DNA from 2 places in the Streptococcus sp. V940 genome. Region 1 is predicted to be linked to the other one. Evidence: predicted binding sites of a transcription regulator. Region 1 holds the regulator's gene; the other holds the start of a gene.
The links. The regulator Rex, encoded in region 1, represses fermentation and respiration genes when NADH is low (regulators of the CRP and FNR family bind a similar motif). The targets are predictions, from matches to a motif close to TTGTGAANTANTTCACAA.
Positions count from the first base shown of each region.

Region 2: a site for Rex is predicted at 4,953-4,970, ahead of adhE (bifunctional acetaldehyde-CoA/alcohol dehydrogenase). Genes of this name have one in related genera too.

Region 1 is NZ_JBTHHZ010000001.1:693,690-701,304, reverse strand. Features, by position in the region: gene ACXYSM_RS03585 (GTP pyrophosphokinase) at 1-369, opposite strand, end outside; gene ACXYSM_RS03580 (CYTH domain-containing protein) at 503-1,072, shown strand; gene ACXYSM_RS03575 (ribose-phosphate diphosphokinase) at 1,196-2,146, shown strand; gene ACXYSM_RS03570 (cysteine desulfurase family protein) at 2,162-3,277, shown strand; gene ACXYSM_RS03565 (DUF1831 domain-containing protein) at 3,282-3,629, shown strand; gene ACXYSM_RS03560 (DUF4649 family protein) at 3,639-3,854, shown strand; gene ACXYSM_RS03555 (redox-sensing transcriptional repressor Rex) at 3,937-4,578, shown strand; gene ACXYSM_RS03550 (gamma-glutamyl-gamma-aminobutyrate hydrolase family protein) at 4,594-5,283, shown strand; gene ACXYSM_RS03545 (hypothetical protein) at 5,357-5,656, shown strand; gene radC (RadC family protein) at 5,659-6,339, opposite strand; gene ACXYSM_RS03535 (O-acetylhomoserine aminocarboxypropyltransferase/cysteine synthase family protein) at 6,403-7,615, opposite strand, start outside.
Region 2 is NZ_JBTHHZ010000003.1:3,167-10,781, forward strand. Features, by position in the region: gene ACXYSM_RS07670 (RluA family pseudouridine synthase) at 5-880, shown strand; gene gap (type I glyceraldehyde-3-phosphate dehydrogenase) at 946-1,956, opposite strand; gene adhE (bifunctional acetaldehyde-CoA/alcohol dehydrogenase) at 2,266-4,917, opposite strand; gene ACXYSM_RS07685 (MORN repeat-containing protein) at 5,217-5,630, opposite strand; gene ACXYSM_RS07690 (low molecular weight protein-tyrosine-phosphatase) at 5,623-6,060, opposite strand; gene yajC (preprotein translocase subunit YajC) at 6,109-6,429, opposite strand; gene tkt (transketolase) at 6,545-7,615, opposite strand, start outside.

The DNA.
Region 1 (7,615 bases):
TATAATCACATGGTAAGAACGATAACCTGACGCCTTACGATGATTGATATAATCACGTTCTTGAACAACTCTCATATCCTGTCTTTTACGAAGGATAGAAACAACTTCATTCACATCGTCTACAAATTGAACCATGACACGTAAACCTGCAATATCTTGCAAATCTTGTTCAAGTGTGTCGTAGCCAATTCCACGACGTGCCATTTTTTCTTTGATACTTTCAATCGGTTTCACCCGACCAGTGACAAACTCAATCGGAGAATGTCGGTTTTGTTTTCTATATTGTTTTCGTATTCCTCGGAGTTTTATTTTTAGCTCTCCGACAGCCTGAATGTAAGGATCTAAAAATTCTTCCCATTCTGTAATCATATAACTATTGCATCCAATTCTTTAAACAGTTTAATTTATCTAGTTTTTGATTTTCTATGAAAAATCATATACAATAAATACAATGATTATTATACCATAAATCGCTTTCAAATATAAAGAAAAGGTTGTTAAAATGAAACATTTAGAAATTGAAATGAAGACACTTCTTAGCAAAGAAGAATATGACCGATTGCAAACTCAATTTTTAGAAGTCACACCAGTTACACAAAAAAATTACTACCTAGACACGCCTGATTTTCACCTTCGTCAACACAAAATTGCTATGCGCATTCGTACTTTTGATACAAGCGCTGAGTTGACCATAAAAATTCCTCAAGCAGTTGGAAATATGGAATACAACCAAGCGCTTACTCTTGAGGAAGCTAAATATTGCCTTGAAGAATGTAAACTCCCTCAGGGGATGATTATGGAAGAACTAAAAAGTCGAGGACTCTCACCAAATGGTTGGGCTGTTTTGGGTTGTTTAACGACTGTTCGCTACGAAAAAGAAACAGCTATTGGACTCATGGCCCTTGATCAAAACCATTACTTCGATATTGTTGATTATGAACTTGAACTGGAAGTAGAAAACAGCGACCAAGGTAACCTTGATTTTCAAGAGTTTTTATGTGCGAATGAAATCCAATATAAGAAAGCTCCTTCAAAATTAGTGAGATTTATAGAAAATATGAAAAAATACTGAAATTATCTTCTTTTTTTGATAAAATAGAAGGGATAAAAAATAATAGAATCTGTGAAAGAAAACACTTTCCTTCAGAATTGTTTTTTTCACTGATTTACTTAGTTTATAGAGGACGGTTTATCGATGTCAGATACAAAAAATATGAAGCTTTTTTCACTTTCATCTAATCATGAAATAGCTCAAAAAATTGCAGATGCTGCAGGTGTTCCACTTGGAAAGTTATCATCACGTCAATTCTCAGATGGTGAAATCCAAGTTAATATCGAAGAAAGTGTTCGTGGATATGATGTTTATATCATCCAATCAACCAGCTACCCTGTAAATAACCACTTGATGGAACTATTAATCATGGTTGATGCCTGTGTTCGTGCTAGCGCAAATACCATTAACGTTGTTCTTCCATACTTTGGTTATGCTCGTCAAGACCGTATTGCTTCTTCTCGCGAACCTCTTACAGCTAAACTTGTTGCAAATATGTTGGTAAAAGCTGGGGTTAGTCGTGTATTGACACTGGACCTTCATGCTGTTCAGGTACAAGGTTTCTTTGATATTCCTGTAGATAACCTTTATACTATTCCGCTATTTGCAAAACACTACATTGATAAAGGTTTAACTGGTCCAGATGTGGTTGTTGTCAGCCCTAAAAACTCAGGTGTAAAGCGTGCTCGTAGCCTTGCTGAATACCTTGATGCTCCGATTGCTATCATTGACTATGCTCAAGATGATTCTGAACGTAGCCAAGGTTACATTATTGGAGAGGTTGAAGGTAAGAAAGCAATCTTAATCGATGACATTCTTAATACAGGCCGTACTTTCTCTGAAGCTGCTAAAATTTTGGAACGCGATGGTGCTACTGAAATTTACGTGGTATCCAGCCATGGATTGTTCGTTAACGGTGCTGCGGAGTTGTTAGATGCAACTGATATCAAGGAAGTCTTGGTGACAGATTCTGTATTGACAGAAAGTAAAAAACCTAAAAATGTACAATATATTACCGCAAGCGAACTAATTGGTGATGCCATGGTTCGTATTCATGAAAGAAAACCAGTTAGTCCACTATTTAAATTTAAATAGAAATTAGGTGAGTTTTTGATTTATTTAGATAATGCTGCTACGACACCTATGTCATCTGCAGCTATCTCAGCAATGACTCTGGTCATGCAGGAGACTTATGGCAATCCTTCTAGTATTCACGGTCATGGGCGTCAGGCAGGTAAATTATTACGTGAAGCCCGTCAAGAATTAGCAGGTTTACTAGGTACAAAACCCCAACACATTTTCTTCACTTCTGGTGGTACAGAAAGTAATAATACTGCTATTATCGGCTACTGTCTTCGTCATCAAAATCGCGGAAAACACATTATTACTACTGCTATCGAGCATCATGCTGTGCTTGAACCTATTGAATATCTAGTTGAAAAATTTGGGTTTGAAGTGACAATTCTAGAACCTGAAAATCAAGAAATCACAGCAGAGCAAGTTAAAAATGCACTCCGTGAAGATTCTATTCTAGTTTCAACCATGTATGCCAATAATGAAACAGGTACTCTCTTGCCAATCGCTGAAATTGGTCAGATTTTAAAAGGACATTCAGCAGCTTATCATGTAGATGCTGTTCAAGCTGTCGGAAAGCTAGAAATTCTTCCTGAAGAACTAGGAATAGATTTCCTCAGTGCTTCTGCTCATAAATTTCACGGTCCAAAGGGGATAGGTTTCCTATACGCTGCATCTACAGATTTTGATCCTTACCTACATGGTGGAGATCAAGAACAGAAAAAAAGAGCAGGAACAGAAAATCTTCCCGCAATTATAGGTATGGTTGCAGCTCTTAAGGATGATATCGATCATCTAGAGATTAACTTTAGTAAAGTTCAAAAACTACAGGAAGTTTTTCTAACTGAAATGGCTGGAGCAACCTATTATCTCAATCAAAGTAAAGAGCAACTACCTTATGTCCTAAATATCGGATTCCCAGATCAACGCAACGATCTACTACTACTTCGTTTAGACCTTGAAGGTATTTCTATTTCAACAGGTTCTGCTTGTACAGCTGGTGTTGTTCAGGTCAGTCATGTTCTTCAAGCCTTCTACGGTGAAGACTCTCCTCGCTTACACGAGTCAGTTCGCGTCAGCATTTCACCTCAAAATACAGAACAAGAAATGATTACTCTTGCTAAAACTCTTAAAAATATCATCGGAGGATAACTCAATGGCATTCGAACAAACGATTAAACTAAAAAATTGCCGTTATGATTACACACTTAGCCCAACTGTAAAAAAATTTACGCTTAAAGATAATACTTTTTTTGAGACAAAAGTTGGGAACTATGAATTAACACGCCTTCTTGAAAAAGTTCCAAACAGTGGAGAAGGTTTTCAACTTAAGATTATCATCAACAAAGACTTAACTGGGGTCAAAATCAACATCACTGATAAATTTGGTCTACGTTTGGTTGATATCTTCAAATCAGAAGAAACTCACATTCACCAAGAGAAATTCTACTTCTTGATGGATAGTCTTGTTGAACGTGGTGTATTTACAAAAAGCGAAAGATAGAAGGTCATTATGTTTCGATTAACTTACAAGGACTCCTATCAAGTAGAGCGTATTCAAGAATACGAGGACTACGAAGCTCTGATGCTTTCTCTATCAGGCTGTGTAACCCTTCCTGATACTACTCTTATTACTTCATTAACACATAATGGAGTTGAAATTTATCAGGGACTTCTAGGTAATCTCTACCGCTTTTTAAGGACTTACCACGAAACTAAGATAAACTAAGATTTTTCTTAGTTTTTTTTTCGTTATTGTTGCATTTTTCACAAGCTTTCTATAAAATAGTAGATAGAAAGGTTGTGATTTTGTGAAAGAAAAACAGTCTGCTATTCCTAAAGCAACAGCAAAGAGACTTTCTCTCTATTACCGTATTTTTAAAAGATTTAATGCTGAAAAAATTGAAAGAGCCAATTCCAAACAAATTGCAGAAGCAATTGGAATTGATTCTGCCACTGTACGTCGTGACTTCTCTTACTTTGGGGAACTTGGACGTCGTGGATTTGGCTATGATGTCAAAAAGCTCATGAACTTTTTTGCTGATCTTTTAAATGATAATTCTATTACCAATGTGATGCTTGTGGGTATTGGAAATATGGGACATGCCCTCCTCCACTACCGCTTTCATGAGCGTAACAAGATGAAAATCATCATGGCTTTTGACCTAGATGATCATCCTGAGGTTGGCACCAAAACTCCTGACGGTGTTCCAATCTATGGAATCTCACAAATAAAGGACAAAATCAAGGATAGTGATGTTAAAACTGCCATTCTTACTGTTCCTAGTGTTAAATCTCAAGAAGTTGCAGAACTATTAGTCGACGCCGGTATCAAAGGTATTCTTAGTTTTTCTCCTGTGCACCTACATCTTCCTAAAGACGTAGTTGTTCAGTATGTCGATCTTACAAGCGAACTTCAAACCCTCCTCTATTTCATGCGTAAAGAGGATTAGAAAGTGTAAATATTTATGAATAAACCAGTTATTGGGATTACAGGAAACGAAAAGGCCCATCCAGACGATGAGCTTATGATGAGTTATGCTGCCAAAGGCTTTGTTGAAGGAGTTAAGGAAGCTGGAGGTATCCCCATTATCCTACCAATTGGTGATGAAGAAATGGCCAGTTACTACATTAGCTTAATTGATAAACTGATTCTAACCGGTGGACAAAATGTTGACCCTAAATACTATGGTGAGCCAAAAGCTATTGATAGCGACGATTACCACCTTCAACGTGATATTTTTGAGTTAGCCCTCATTAAAGAAGCAATCAAGAAAAATAAACCAATTTTTTCTGTCTGTCGTGGTACTCAACTTTTTAACGTAGCCATGGGCGGGTCTCTTTATCAAGATATCGAAGATCATTGGCAAGATACTTCCGCTGAATACACCACTCAGCGTCTTGTCACAGAACCAAATACTATTCTTCGAGAAATTTATGGAGAAATCTCTCATATCAACTCTTTCCACCATCAGAGCATCAAAGATTTAGCTCCTAATCTTCAGGTTGTAGCACATGATCCTAAAGATGGTATTATCGAAGCTGTTACAAGTACGGACGGTTTCCCTTATCTCGGTGTTCAATGGCATCCAGAATTTCTCTTTGAAAATCGCCCCAAAGATAAAACACTTTTCGACTATGTTGTCAATGAATTGTAAATTCGATAAATTAGCTAATTAATTATGAATGAACTTACCCCACCTTCTACTCATGACCTTTTGAGAAATTTAGATGTTAATGTTTTCTCATCTGTTAAGAGCAAGGAAATTGACCATTTTTCAACCTATTTGTAAAAAGGCAGATGCAAAATTTAAAGGCGGATTTCGTTCTTCGCTTGTTTTTTATAGAGATATCTTGATCCACTCAAAAAAGTATTATAAAATTCAGGACTTCAATGCTATTATTGACTTTATCGTGCAAGAAAAGTTGCTAGTCCCTACAATTGATCCTCTTCCTAAAATTGATATGAACGAAGTTGAGTCCTATGCTTTACAAGCGATTGAGCAGGGTCCCCTAAACTTCAAAAAATAATCCTATATCAGGTCCGTCTTCTCACGGTAACTAAAATAATCAGAATGAGAGACAATTAAATGGTCTAATAAGACCAATCCCATTAATTCGCAGGCTTCTTTAACAAGCTTCGTAACATGGTCATCATTGGGGCTAGGAACTACTGCTCCTGATGGATGATTATGAACCAGAATCACAGATGTTGCCATATGCTTCAAAGCGTAGTGGAGAATTTCTCTCGGTTCAGCAATGCTTCTCGTGGCAGACCCGATAAAAATAGTCTGCTGGTGAATGATTTGATTTTGAGTATTCAGATAGAGCGCCACTAGGTGCTCTTGTTTTTTATCTCCAAGCTCAGACTGCATCTTTTTAGCTAGTTTTCGACTGCTAAGAATACTCTCCATTTCCACTGTTTCCCTTTTATGGATACGGTAGCCTAATTCAATAACGGCTTGTAATTCAATAGCCTTAACACGTCCAATACCCGATAGAGTCTGCAATTCCTGTAGACTCATTCTTTTGAGGTCAGTTAAACATGTCAGCTTATTTAAGACCTTCTGTGCTATTTCAAAAACATTGGCCTGTTTTGTCCCTGTCCTTAGTAATATTGCCAGTAATTCTTGGTTGCTGAGTGCTTCTACTCCTTCTCTGACTAGTCTCTCTCTTGGTAAAAGTGAATCTTCTTGAAATGAAATACTATACATAAAAATCCTCCTCACTTTATTATTCGTGAGAAGGATGCTTAATTTCATAAAAACTAGTTATTTTTAGATTTTTTCAAGTGCTAGTCGTAAATCTTCAATCAAATCATCGACATTTTCAAGACCGATTGAAAGTCGGATTTGATTTTTAGTTACTCCTGCTGCTTCTAGATCAGAGTCAGACAATTGAGCATGAGTTGTAGTTGCTGGATGGACGACCAATGATTTTGCATCTGCCACATTGGCTAGGTTTGAAAAGATTTCTAAGCTATCAATCACCTTACGAGCTTCTGCTTCTCCACCTTTAACATGGAAGGTAAAGATTGAACCAACACCTTTTGGTAAATATTTTTCAGCCAAGGCATGGTAAGGGCTATCAGCTAATTTTGGATAATTAACTTTTTCAACTTTTGGATGGTTGACAAGGAAATCAACGATTTTCTCAGCGTTTTGCACATGGCGTTCAACACGGAGAGATAGCGTTTCAAGGCCTTGTAGGAGCAAGAATGAGTTAAATGGTGAAAGGGCAGCTCCCATATCGCGAAGCAATTGAACGCGAGCAGCAACGATAAATGCTGCAACACCAACATCACGAGTATAGCTCAAATTATGGTAGCTTGGATCTTCATTGACGAATTGAGGGAATTTCCCTGAAGCAGCCCAGTCAAATTTACCGCTATCAACAATGACACCGCCAATAGTTGTACCGTGTCCACCGATAAATTTAGTTGCCGAGTGAACTGAGATATCTACACCGTGTGAAAAGACATTAATGAGATATGGTGTTGCAAAGGTATTGTCTGCAACCAAAGGAATCTGATGTTTATGAGCAATTTCAGCTATTTTTTCAATATCAGGAATGTTGATAACTGGATTACCCAAAGTTTCAATCAAAACAAGTTTGGTACTCTCTTTAATCGCTGCCTCTACTTCTTCTAGATTATCAATATCAACAAAAGTTGTGGTGATTCCGTATCGAGGAAGGGTTTCTTTCAACAGGTTAAAGGTACCACCGTAGATAGTTGAAGCTGCAACAACATGATCACCTGCGTGAGCAAGTCCAAGGATAGTATAAGTAAGAGCTGCCATTCCAGAAGCTGTGGCAAGTGCCCCTACTCCGCCTTCTAGAGCTGCAATACGCTCTTCAAAGGCTGATGTAGTAGGATTTGTGATACGAGTATAGATATTTCCAGCTTTTTGAAGGGCAAAAAGGTCTGCACCCTCCTGTGTATCTGCAAATACAAAAGATGTTGTTTGATAAATAGGGACAGCACGAGAC
Region 2 (7,615 bases), on a different contig from region 1:
CAGTATGAAGTTTACCTTTACGATCCCCAACTCTCTACCCGAAATGACTGTCAAACATTTTCTAGAAGAACAATTGTTAATACCTAGAAAAATAAGGCATTTTTTGAGAATCAAGAAACACATCCTCATTAATCAAGAAGAAGTCCACTGGCATCAAACGGTCAAGGCTGGAGATGAGTGCCAATTGATTTTCGACGAGGAAGATTATCCTACAAAAAAAATTCTATGGGGAAATCCCAAACTTGTCGAAAAAGTCTATCAAGACCAACATTTAATTATCGTCAATAAACCTGAGGGTATGAAGACACATGGAAATCAGCCAGACGAGATAGCTCTTCTCAATCATGTCAGCGCCTATGTCGGCCAAACCTGCTATGTTGTTCATCGCTTGGATATGGAAACAAGCGGTCTCGTACTGTTTGCGAAGAATCCATTCATCCTTCCTATCCTTAATCGCTTATTAGAAAAGAAAGAGATTTCCCGAGAATACTGGGCTCTGGTTGATGGAAGATTAGCGGCTAAGGACTTGATCTTCCGAGATAAAATCGGTCGCAATCGTCACGATCGTAGAAAAAGAATTGTGGATCAAAAAAACGGTCAATACGCTGAAACTCACGTAACTCGGTTAAAACAATTTCAAAACAAAACCAGTCTCGTTCGGTGTAGATTAAAAACAGGACGTACTCATCAGATTCGAGTCCACCTATCTCACCACGGACATCCAATCCTCGGAGACCCTCTCTACAACCCACACTCAAAAAACAAGAGACTGATGCTTCACGCATTTAAACTATCCTTTATCCACCCTCTGACTTTAAATAAATTAAGCTTTACCGCACTCTCAGATACATTTGAAAGAGAATTAAAACAAAATGGATGATAAAATCATCCATTTTATAGATACAAAAAGCAAGACCGATTGGTCTTGCTTTTTCGACTCAGAAATTATTTAGCAATTTTTGCGAAGTATTCAAGAGTACGAACAAGTTGTGCAGTGTAAGACATTTCGTTGTCATACCATGAAACAACTTTAACCAATTGTTTACCATCAACGTCAAGAACTTTAGTTTGAGTTGCGTCAAACAATGAACCGTATGACATACCTACGATATCTGAAGATACGATTGGATCTTCTGTGTAACCGTATGATTCGTTTGAAGCTGCTTTCATAGCTGCGTTAACTTCATCAACAGTAACGTTCTTTTCAAGAACAGCTACCAATTCAGTAACTGATCCAGTTGGAGTTGGAACGCGTTGTGCAGATCCGTCAAGTTTACCATTCAATTCTGGAATTACAAGACCGATAGCTTTAGCAGCACCAGTTGAGTTAGGAACGATGTTTGCAGCACCAGCGCGAGCACGACGAAGGTCACCACCACGGTGTGGTCCGTCAAGGATCATTTGGTCACCAGTGTAAGCGTGGATAGTAGTCATCAATCCTTCTACAACACCGAAGTTATCTTGAAGAGCTTTAGCCATTGGAGCCAAGCAGTTTGTAGTACATGAAGCACCTGAGATAACTGTTTCAGTACCATCAAGAACGTCGTGGTTAGTGTTAAATACAACTGTTTTAACATCGTTTCCACCAGGAGCAGTGATAACAACTTTCTTAGCGCCACCTGCATGCAAGTGTTTTTCAGCAGCTTCTTTCTTAGCAAAGAAACCAGTTGCTTCAAGAACGATTTCTACACCATCGTTAGCCCAGTCGATTTGTTCTGGATCACGTTCAGCAGAAACTTTAACGAATTTACCGTTAACTTCGAATCCACCTTCTTTAACTTCCACAGTACCGTCGAAACGACCTTGAGTTGTGTCATATTTCAACAAGTGTGCAAGCATAACTGGATCTGTAAGGTCGTTGATGCGAGTAACTTCAACACCTTCTACGTTTTGGATACGACGGAAAGCAAGACGACCGATACGACCGAAACCGTTAATACCAACTTTAACTACCATTAGTGATTTCCTCCTTATGAAAATCATGAAAATTTTATTGTGAAAAGAGTAACTTGAATCACTACAAATCACCTTTCAACAAACCTATTATATAACTATTTTAGTTTTATTGCAAGCGCTGACGTTGATTTTCACTTTAGTTTTCTACTTTCTAGATACACAATTTTATATAGATTCCCTTTATCAAAAGTCTATCAACATACATCTTTACAGTTATTTACTAAACTTTTTTGTTAAACTTTTAACCTCTTCTATTTTGAAAAACTATAAAAAGAGACAGGATTACTCCTGCCTCTGACTGATAATCAATTATTTAAGACGTCCTGGTCTTTCTTTGTAACCATAGTAAGCATCTTCGATGATTTCTTGCATATGATCAACCATTGGAAGACGTGGGTTTGCAGGTGAACATTGATCTTCATAAGCAAGGAAGGCCAATTCACGTGAATGTTCTTTCCATTCTTTCTCGTCAACACCTTGTGCTTTGAAGTTCATTTCGATACCTACGCGCTCACCGAGTTCGTAAACAGCTTTAGCAAAAGATGCAACTCCTTCTTCTGGAGTAGAAGCTGGAAGTCCAAGCATACGAGCGATATCTTGATATTTCTCATCTGCACGGTAGTAGTTGTACTTAGGCCATGTAGCTGTCTTAGCTGGGCGTGTACCATTGTAACGGATAACGTATGGAAGCAAGATTGCATTTGTACGTCCGTGAACTGTGTGGAATTGTGCACCAATCTTGTGAGCCATTGAGTGAGAAATACCTAAGAAGGCATTCGCAAAGGCCATACCAGCAATAGTTGAAGCATTATGCATTTTCTCACGTGAGTGGAAGTCTGCATTCTTAACTGAGCTTTCAAGGTTTTCAAATACGAGTTTGATCGCTTGAAGAGCAAGACCGTCAGTGTAGTCGCTAGCCATTTGTGATACGTAAGCTTCAGTTGCGTGAGTCAATACGTCCATACCAGTATCCGCCGCAACAAATCCAGGAACTGTCAATACCAAGGCAGGGTCTACGATTGCCACAGTTGGTGTCAATGAGTAGTCAGCGATTGGGTATTTACGGTTGTTTGCTTTATCAGAGATAACGGCAAATGGAGTTACTTCAGATCCTGTACCAGATGTAGTTGGGATAGCGATGAATTTAGTCTTCTTCCCAAGCAATGGGAATTTGAAGGCACGTTTACGGATATCCATGAATTTTTGTACAAGGTCACGGAAGTCCACTTCTGGTTGCTCATAGAAGAGCCACATTACTTTAGCAGCGTCCATTGGTGATCCACCACCAAGAGCAATGATTGTATCTGGTTTGAAGGAACGCATAATCTCAGTACCACGTTCAACTGTAGTGATATCTGGATCTGGCTCTACATCTGCAAAGATTTGGTAAACAACCTTATTGCGACGAAGGTCAAGTTGCTCGATGATACGATCAAGGAAGCCAAGCTCTACCATAGCGTGGTCAGTAACGATCATGACACGCTCAACGTCACGACATTTTTGAAGGTATTGAATTGAATCACGTTCAAAGTATGTTTTTGAAGGAAGTTTCATCCATTGCATGTTATTTCTCCGTCTTCCGACTTTTTTGATATTCAAGAGGTTAATGGCGCTAACGTTATCCCCAACTGAGTTACGTCCGTAAGAACCACATCCGAGTGTCAATGATGGCAAGAAAGCATTATAAACATCCCCGATACCACCGAAAGTAGAAGGTGAGTTACAGATAACACGAATAGCTTTAACAGCTTTACCAAATTCTTTAGTCAGTTCTTCATCAGCAGTATGGATGGCAGCTGAGTGTCCAAGACCGTTAAATTCAACCATTTGACGAGCTTTTGCAATACCGTCTTCGCGGCTTTCAGATTTCAAAACTGCGATAACTGGTGATAATTTTTCACGAGTCAATGGCTCGTTTTCACCAACTTCTTTACATTCTGCAGCAAGAATGTTTGTTCCTTCTGGAACTGTAAATCCTGCTTGTTCTGCAATCCAAGTTGCGGGTTTCCCAACGATGTCAGCGTTCAATTTTGCACCAGCACAGTTTTTGCTGTTTGCTTTCACTCCGAAGCAGAACTCTTCAAGAAGAGCTTTTTCTTTTTTGTTTACAAAGTAAGTGTGGTAAGATTTGAACTCTGCTACAAATTCATCATAAATTTCTTTATCAATAATAACCGCTTGTTCAGATGCACAGACCATACCGTTGTCAAATGATTTAGACATTACGATATCGTGTGCAGCTTGGCGAATATTAGCTGATTTTTCAACATAAGCTGGAACGTTTCCGGCACCTACCCCAAGAGCTGGTTTACCACATGAGTATGCAGCTTTAACCATGGCATTCCCACCTGTTGCAAGGATTGTTGCAATACCTTCGTGGTTCATCAATGCGCTAGTTGCTTCCATAGATGGTTCAGTAATCCACTGAACACAGTTTTCAGGAGCTCCTGCTTTAATCGCTGCATCACGCACGATTTGAGCAGCGTGAGCTGATGATTCTTGAGCTGACGGGTGGAACGCAAAGACAATAGGATTACGAGTCTTCAATGAAATCAAAGCTTTAAAGATTGCTGTTGAAGTAGGGTTTGTTGTTGGAGTGATACCACAAACAACACCAACCGGTTCAGCGATAAGAGTCAATCCTGTCACATCGTCTTCTTCAATAACACCAACTGTTTTAGTGTGGCGCATGTTATTTACCACGTGCTCACAGGCAAACAAGTTTTTAGTCGCTTTATCTTCAAATACTCCACGTCCTGTTTCTTCAAAGGCATGTAGAGCCAATTCTCCGTGGGCATCAAGAGCTGCAACTGAAGCTTTTGCTACAATATAATCGACTTGATCTTGGTCAAGTTTATGCATTTCTTCAAGGGCAACTAAAGCTTTTTGCACCAAACCATCGACATGCTTTTCAGCAGCGAGTTTCTTTTCCTCTGGTGTTACAGTTTTTTTATCAGCCATATTTTCCTCCATAGCTTTCAAGGATTGTAAGTCCTTTGTTAATTTTTTCACAATCTTATTATAACTCTTTTTTCAAGATTTGTAAACAGTTTCATAGAAATTTCACAAACTTTTTTTATTCGCTTGTGAAAATAATTTTACACAGCCCTACCCATAAACTTTTTAGCTTATACTTTGTGAATAATCCCATAAAACTTTTATTTTTCACAAACTTCATTGTAAAAAGGTATTGAAAGGCGTCTCAACTTCCATGTAAGCGCTTTCTTTGAGTGCGGTATATTACCCCCTCTAAGAGGAGGTTATTGTGCTTGTTGGAAGAGCCCTTGTTTAAAGTCACCTTCATAGACAACTTCTTGCTCTGTAGTCAGTTTTCCTTTTCCTTCAGCTTGGCCATTAACAAAGTCACCTTCATAAACCCAGCCCTCTTTAGCTTGGTAGGTCCCTTTACCGTTAAATGCTCCATTTTTAAATTCACCAGTATAAGTGTCGCCATTTGAGAAGGTCATTGTGCCTTTGCCATTCATCTTTCCACGTACAATACTTCCATCATATACAAGTGAATCGCCATCCAGTTTCAAAACTCCTTGCTTAGGCATATTCCCTACAAATACAAATATAGCACAAAGAGCTATGACTACTACTGTTGCAATTTCCAAACGAGGACGCGTTATATAGACACTGTACTTATCATAGAATTTCTTTAAATTATCCATTTTTTGCCTCATTTTCTAAACGTGTTAGCCAAGCTTGGCAACCAGTTAAAACTCGATCGTAAGTTTCATCAAAATCACCTGTATACCATGGATCAGGAACACCCTCAGAAGCAAATGCCTCTAGCTTGTGTTGTTGGTCTTGTGGACACATTCGAGTCAAATCTAGAAGATTGGACTCGTCCATCCCAATGACATAATCAAAATATTCAAAATCATCCTTAGAAATTTGCTGTGATGTTTTTGATGAATCATAAGGAATCTCGTGAGCTTTAAAAATTTTCTGAGTTCCTTTGTGAATTGGATTTCCATGTTCCCAAGAAGAAGTTGCTCTACTTTCAATCTCATAATCATCGGTTAAAGATTTCATAACAAATTCTGCCATAGGACTACGGCAAATATTACCAAGACATACAAAAACAACTTTCTTCATTATTGTTCCCCATCTTCATAGAAAAAGGGGTATGAGATCCACCCCGTTTTATTCTTCAATCGCGCTTTCACCATCGACAACTGTACCTTCTGATGTAACAGCCTCTTTAAGTGGCAAGACAGATTTGATAGCTCCAAGTTCAAAAGTCAAGTAAACTCCGTCTACATCAAGTACGATCGTTCTGTTTTCGGTATCAACTTCATCAACTGTACCGTATAAACCACCGATGGTAATGACTTCATAGCCTTTTTGAAGTTTATTTAGACTCTCCATGCGTTTTTCAGCTTGTTTCTTTTGAGAACGTTGCATAAAGAACATCAAGGCAAACATTCCTACAAGCATAATCACAAATGTTAAATTTGCATTCATTGTATTTTCTCCTTTGTAATTCAGATAAAACTACTATATCAAATTTCACTATTTTTTACAAGATTGCACCTTAGTTTTAGGCCAATAAAAAACCAGAGCAAAGCTCTGATTTTTCTTATTTCAAGTTGTTTACAAGTTCTACTAAGTTTTCAACTGTAAATCCATACTCTGCCAACACTTTTGAAGCTGGGGCAGATGCTCCAAAGGTATCAATACCGAGAACTGCTCCATCAAGACCAACGTATTTGTACCAGTTTTGAGTCGCTCCCATTTCAACCGCCACACGGCGACGAACTGCATTTGGTAGGATTTCTTCTTTGTATGCGGCATCTTGCGCATCAAAGACATCCGTAGATGGCATGCTGACTACGCGAACTTTTCCACCTTGACTTGCCAATTCTTTAGCAGCTGCAACTGCTAGATTAACCTCTGAACCTGTTGCAATCAAAATCGTGTCAAAGTCTGTAGCATTTTCATAGACAACATAAGCACCTTTCGCAACCTTATCAAAGTCTGTTCCTTCCTCAACAGTCAAGTTTTGACGAGTCAAGACGAGGGCAGTTGGTGTTTTCTCACTCTTCACTGCAAGGTACCAAGCTGCTTGAGTTTCACGCGCATCTGCTGGACGGAAAACATTAAGGTTTGGAATCGCACGAAGTCCTGCCAAGTGCTCAATTGGTTCATGAGTTGGTCCATCTTCACCAACTGCGATTGAATCGTGGGTGAAGACATAGGTCACAGGAAGACCTTGTAGAGCTGATAAACGAACTGCTGCTTTAAGGTAATCTGAGAAGACGAAGAAAGTTCCACCATAAACTCGAAGTCCACCATGAAGAGCCATTCCGTTCAAAACTGTACCCATTGCAAATTCACGAACACCAAATTGGATATTACGGTTCAAGCGATTTGCATCGTCCTGAAGTCCATCAGTTTTGATGTAAGTCATATTTGAATGAGCAAGGTCAGCTGATCCACCAAGGAAGGTTGGCAATTTAGCAGCCACTACATTTAAAGCATCCTGACTTGAGTTACGAGTTGCTTGAGAGAAGCCGTTTTCTAAAGCTGGGAAGTCTTCTGGAGTCAATTCAACTGGATCGCGTCCGTCGATGATTGCTTCCACTTCTGCAGCAAGCTCTGGGTAAGCTTCTTTATAATCTGCAACTAGTTTTGTCCATGCTTCATATGC